2 regions of the Lysinibacillus sp. SGAir0095 genome follow, and region 2 is predicted to be linked to the other one. Evidence: riboswitches for the same ligand, from Rfam matches in the RefSeq annotation. Region 2 holds a riboswitch; the other holds the start of a gene.
What was found. A riboswitch is a leader RNA that binds a small molecule or an ion and turns the genes downstream of it on or off. The one in region 2 is predicted to bind cobalamin.
Positions count from the first base shown of each region.

Region 1: linked by a shared signal. The riboswitch ahead of C1N55_RS12230 (hypothetical protein) and the one ahead of C1N55_RS04080 (FecCD family ABC transporter permease) in region 2 are both predicted to bind cobalamin.

Region 1 covers NZ_CP028083.1:2,481,149-2,484,309, reverse strand. Annotated here, with positions in the region: gene C1N55_RS12240 (metal ABC transporter permease) at 1-534, shown strand, start outside; gene C1N55_RS12235 (Fur family transcriptional regulator) at 531-941, shown strand; cobalamin riboswitch at 1,025-1,204, shown strand; gene C1N55_RS12230 (hypothetical protein) at 1,368-1,919, shown strand; gene C1N55_RS12225 (ABC transporter substrate-binding protein) at 1,916-2,872, shown strand; gene C1N55_RS12220 (bifunctional adenosylcobinamide kinase/adenosylcobinamide-phosphate guanylyltransferase) at 2,969-3,161, shown strand, end outside.
Region 2 covers NZ_CP028083.1:798,261-801,421, reverse strand. Annotated here, with positions in the region: gene C1N55_RS04085 (adenosylcobinamide amidohydrolase) at 1-316, opposite strand, end outside; gene C1N55_RS04080 (FecCD family ABC transporter permease) at 321-1,304, opposite strand; cobalamin riboswitch at 1,498-1,692, opposite strand; gene C1N55_RS04075 (acyl-CoA dehydrogenase family protein) at 1,786-2,976, opposite strand; gene C1N55_RS04070 (acyl-CoA dehydrogenase family protein) at 3,124-3,161, opposite strand, start outside.

The DNA.
Region 1 (3,161 bases), 1.7 Mb from region 2:
ACTGCGATTTTTGTATCTCTTGCAAGTGGCTTTAATACAGACTTAATGAGCTATTTATTTGGTTCGGTTTCGGCAGTATCAAGACAGGACTTATGGGTTGTAGTGAGTATTGCTATTGTAGTTATCTTATTTATATTCTTATTTTTCAAAGAAATGTTTGTCCTTGCTTTTGATGAAGAATATGCAAATGCTAGTGGACTGCCTGCAAAATGGATTCATTTCTTATTTATGCTGGTAGTTGCTTTAGTGATAGCTGCAAGCATGCGAATTGTTGGAATTCTTTTAGTTTCATCATTAATTACACTACCTGTTGCAGCCAGTATGCGGATTGCCAAAGGATTTAAACAAACAATTATTTATTCAATCCTCTTTGGTGAAGCCGCTGTTATCATCGGATTAGCAAGCGCTTACTACTTAAATCTGGCACCAGGTGGTACAATTGTTGTAACCTCTATATTAATTTTATTGATTGTCATCCTTGTTAAAAAAATTATACTTAAAACAAATGCAAAAGAAAGGGGAGCAGTTAAATGAACCTAACTAAAGCATGGGAAATATTAAAAGAAAACGGCTATAAAAAAACGGATAAACGAGAACTAATATTGAATATGTTCGAAGAGACTGATAAATATTTAACTGCAAAGGATCTCTTATCTGTATTGAAGAAGGACTTTCCTGGAATGAGCTTCGATACGATTTATCGCAATTTAGCTACTTTTGTTGATCTTGGTATATTAGAAGAAACTGAGTTAAGTGGTGAAAGAAATTTCCGTATGCAATGCGAATCTGATCACCATCATCATCACTTTATTTGTATGGAATGTGGGAACGTTAAAGAAATCTCGATTTGTCCAATGGAGATGCTGAACGAAAAACTTCCGGGATATACGATTGAGGCGCACAAATTCGAAATCTATGGAAAATGCTTAGGTTGTAGTTAAGCATTATAATCTATTACTAAATTCTACTGAAAAATTTAAATACTATTATTTTGAAAAATATGTTATATTGCTGTTAAGTGAATACTGTTTGCAAAGAAAGAGATGCGTATGAACGCTTAATAGGGAATTCGGTAAAAAGCCGAAGCTGTATCCGCAACTGTATGTGTTAGTTTCAAGATTTTTGCCACTGTCTATCTAGATGGGAAGGCTCTTTGAAATGCTATGCACAAGCCAGGAGACCTATCTTTTTCTGATCGTAAATACCCTCTTCGGAATTTAAGAGAATGTACGGCTTAATTTAGTGAATATTTTTATGCAATCTTATTCTGTAATTTTTTGCCATCCATTCTTGTGGATGGCTTTTATAATTTCTCTTGTTGTTTGAATGGGTTATTCACTAAATGTAATTGGATAGGGGGGGTATATATTCGAAAAGATATGCGATTTAGTTGTTATCCATTTATGCGTGAGCAAGGGAGTTTAGTCGATTATGAGATTCGCACAGATTCTCTTACTACACGAATTGGAGCTGTTTTACCAGTTTTACGTGGAGATGAAGCTTGTCGAGTTGTTTATGAGGACTTAGAAGTTATTCAGCCTAATGTTTATCATCTTAACGGCTCTATACGTGGAAAATTAGCGATTTCGGAGGCTGATTTACAAGTCTTGAGTGACCGATATGATTATTATGTTGCCCAAGTTGGGGATGTAATCAAGCAGTTTTTATTGCCTCAAGGCAGTGAAGCGGGTGCCTTACTTCATGTCTGTCGAAGTGAAGCAAAAAAATCATATCGTGCACTCCATAAAGTAAGTGAAGAACGCGAAGTACCAGAAATATTGTTTGATTATTTAGCTCTTCTTGCAAATGTATTTTTTGTAATGGCCGTTTACACAAACTCCAGACAGGGTGTAGATGAGATTCCATTTGTGAGCAAATCCTATCCAATAAAGAAAAAACGAAAAGAGGAAATTCGATGAAATTTTTAGAGAAAAAGTGGATGGCACCATTAGCAATCTCATTATTATTAGTTGGTTGTAATTCTGAAGAACCAGCTAAAAGCGATGATACAGAAGCAAACAAAAACGCTGGGGCAGCTGAAGAATCAGGTCCTTATACAGTCGTTGATGACCGCGGTGTGGAAGTGACTTTTGAGGAAGTACCAGAAAAAATTGTCTCATTACAACCGAGCAATACAGAGATTTTATTTGAGCTTGGAGTAGGGGAGCAAATTATCGGTGCAACAGAATTTGATACATACCCTGAAGAAGCGCTTGAAATAGAACGAATTTCTGATTCAATGACTATCAATACTGAGAGAGTAATTGAAATGCAACCTGATGTTGTTTTTGCCTATACAGTTGGGGAAGAAACGCATATTGAACAATTAGAAAATGCTGGATTGAAGGTTTTTGTTATTCAAACTGCCGCAACAATTGATGATGTTTATGGTGATATCGAGCAAATAGCTGAAGTTTTAAATGTTGAAGAAAAAGCTGATGAAATCGTTTCAGGAATCGAAGAGCAAATTGCGGCGGTTCAAGAAAAAACGGCTTCATTGGATGAAAAGGAAAAAGTATACTTTGAAATCTCACCATCTCCAGATATTTGGTCTGTCGGCTCTGGTACTTTCCAACAAGAGCTTATTGAAGCGGCTGGCGTTGAAAACATATATGCTGATCAGCAAAGTTGGTTTGCAGTTTCAGAAGAGGATTTAATTACCCGTAATCCAGAAGCAATTATTACAACTGTAAATTACAGTGAAGATCCAAAAGGAGAAATTTTAGCTCGTGAAGGATGGTCAAATATTACGGCGGTTCAAAATGAAGAAGTTTATGTATTAAATGCCGATATCCTAGATCGTCCAGGTCCACGAATTGGTGAAGCCATCGAACTAATTGCATCAACAATCTATCCAGAAATTTTTAACTAAAAAGTAGGAGAGCAAATTCTTAATTAGAGTTTGCTCTTTTCGATTTTATCTCTAATAATTACTTTAGCTTATTATTAAATTTTGGAGGAGAGTCTCATGAGTAAAATGATTTTTATTTCAGGTGGTGTTCGGAGCGGAAAAAGTGCATTTGCTGAATGTTATGCTAAAGAGCTATATCACCAATTTGAGCGGACCAACTTGTTTTATATTGCTTCCGGTGTTGCTTTTGATGAAGAGATGGCTAGTCGAATCAAACGACATCAGCTAGATCGCGAAAAGTCAGCTATTA
Region 2 (3,161 bases):
CTGATTGATGTGGGTACCGGCCAATTGACACGGTATCACGAACTGTACTCGAAAAGGCTGTTGCATGTAGTTGAGGTAAGATCGTCATTTTTCTTGCTAACTCACGAGTTGAGTATTCACCTATTTCTGCTCCATCTATGTGGACCGTTCCAAAAGTAGGACTCATTATGCCACTGATTACCTTTAATAAGGTTGACTTTCCGCATCCATTTGGTCCTAGAATTCCAACCATTTTGCCTTTTTCTACTTGAAATGTAATATTTGATAGAATGGGGGTTGCTCCGTAACCACCTGAAATATTTTGAACCTGTAGCATATCTTCACCCCCTGCTTCTTCGTTGTTTAAAGAAGATATATGAAAAGACAGGTGCGCCAATAAAGGCTGTAATCACACCAATTGGCAATTCTGATGGTGTGATAATCGTCCTAGAGACCAGATCACAAATAATCAACAGACTTGCTCCATTTAAAAAGGATAAGGTCAATAAATGACGATGATCCGTTCCCCAAAGCATACGCGTCATATGAGGAACGACTAACCCAACAAAGCCAATGGTACCAGATACTGCAACTGCGGCTCCCGTAAGCATCGAACCTCCAGTTAAAATCGCATACTTCCTAAACTTTACGTTTACACCCAAGGCCTGTGCTCGTTCATCACCATACATCATTGCATTTAATTCTCTTCGGTTAAGCCACAAAAGTATGACCCCAATCAAAACAAAGGGCAAAATCATTTGGACATATGGCCATCCACGCATAGATACACTGCCAAGTAACCAGCTTGTAATTTCACGTAGCTGTTGGCCAGTAAGCGCAATCATTAACGAAATACACGATCCCAAAAATGAACTGAATATTACTCCAGTTAAAATAAGTGTTTCCATTTTCATGGAGCGATCGATGAAACGGGCAAAGGTTAATACGAGAAGCATCGTCAAAAATGCCCCAACCATGCCGAAAAGTGGCAGGGTGTATGTCCCTATTACAGGTATTGAAAGACTAAAGAAAATTGTTGCCACTGCACCAACAGAAGCTCCTGAAGAAATTCCAAGCGTATATGGATCAGCTAAAGGGTTTTTTAGCAACCCTTGAAAGGCTGCCCCTGCAATTGCTAATGAGGCGCCGATCAGACCTGCTAATATAACGCGAGGCATTCGAATGCCCCATAAAATACTGTAAGCACTGGGATTTGTTTCGTCATCCCATAATGTTGAGATGGGGACATCTGCTGAACCAATGGACACCCCAAGCCAAATGCTAACTAACAAAATAACTATTGATGAACTATAAGCAAGCATCATTCTTTTTTTCACAATGTTACCTCAAGACTATTCTTTACATTATTATATTTTTTAGTAGAAATTAAAATCGTTTTTATCATATTGTTTTTCTTGCCATTTCACAAAAATAAAAAGCCTCCCTAGCCAAAATAGGGAGACGGTTCAGTAATTGATATCATTACAATCCTTGTACTCCCCCTATCCTCGTAAGGTGTGAATCTATCATCATAAAGGCAGGTCTCCTGGCTTATGTTCATCGTGCTCCCTTCCTTCCCATTACACACTTCTTGTAACAGTGGATTGCAGGGCCACTCCCATTTACAGTTGCGGGACAGCGTTGGACTTTCACCAACTTCCCTTTTACTCTTTTTGCTAGTCTAGCAAAAAGACCTTTACTACTTATGAAATTATTTCTTTCTATTATACTTTAATTATGGAAAAGAATGTATAAAACTTTCGCTTTCATTGCTTGATGAAAAACAAAGCCTCCTAATCTATCGTATCAGTCATTTTGTTTCAGAACTAATTCAGCTAATTTCTTAATTGTTAAATCATCCATTGGTGGGTTATGGAGACCCGCTCGTACATCACGGTAATAACGCTGAAGCGGATTTGTGCGTTGCAGACTCTTTGCGCCTACAACTCGCATTGCTTTATCCACTACAGTGATGGCAGCATTGGTTACTGTATGTTTAGCCACGTTTACTGCATTGACAATTACTTCACCTTCCGCTACCGTTAACGTTCTACCATTTTGTTCTCTATTTTTTAAATCCACATAGCTTTGTGCTGCACCATACAAAGCGAAGCGTGCTTTAGCTAGCTCCAGTTCAATTTCTCCAAGTAACGCTTGAACATTCGGTAATGATGCAATTGTTCCTTGAATGCTATTTGGTGAATGGGTATTTGCAAATTGTATGGCATAATCACGTGCTGCCTGTGCAATTCCTAAGTATGTTGCAGGAATGACCAGTAGCCACCCATTCAATTTAAAGCCAGTCGTATAGTTAGGAACTTCAACTAGATCTGATTCTTCTAATTGCACTTCACTTAATACAAAATCATGACTACCTGTTCCCCGCATCGCAATAACATCCCACGTCTCTTCAATAGTAATACCTGGTGTATCTTTATGTATTAAGAAGAAACCGATTTTTTCCTCTTCCTCAATCCATGCCGAGGTTAAAAAGTAATCTAGCTCGGGTAATCCAGTTGTATAACTTTTACGTCCAGTAATTACCCACTTGTCACCATTTCGTTTTGCTGTAGTTCCAGGACGCCCTCCTCGAATGGGGCTACCTGTTGCTGCTTCACTTACCGCCCTATTGATGATTGCGCCTTTTTCTACCGCTTTAGCAAAGTTCTCTAGTTTCACAGGTTCCCAGTATTTATTTTCAAATAACTCACCTACCGTTAATACCGTCCAACCTATGGAAAGTGCAGTACTTCCGTCGTAGCTCGCCAGTGTTTCCTGTATTAAAATCGCATCATAAACACTAAAACCCTCTCCCCCTAATTCTTTTGGTAGAGTAATTTTTGTATAGCCAATTTCTCTTAGCTTCTGTATATGTTCATGAGGAAAGACAGATTGCTCATCAATTTGTTGGGCATTGTTTTTAAATTCCTCTTTTAAGGATGCCAATTTTTCTAACCATTTCCTTTGTTCCTCCGTTTTAATAAATAGACTTTTCAAATGATCATCTCCTCATTTAACGAAATCCGTACTACATCATACAGCCATTTTACTTTTTGGATCTTCCATCCGTCAATTCTTACTAACTTAATATGAATTATAAAATGAAAAAGAGCGCCATTTCAAAATGGAGCTCTCTTTTTAATATTAGATTATTTCATGAAAGTATTGGACCGTAATCATTG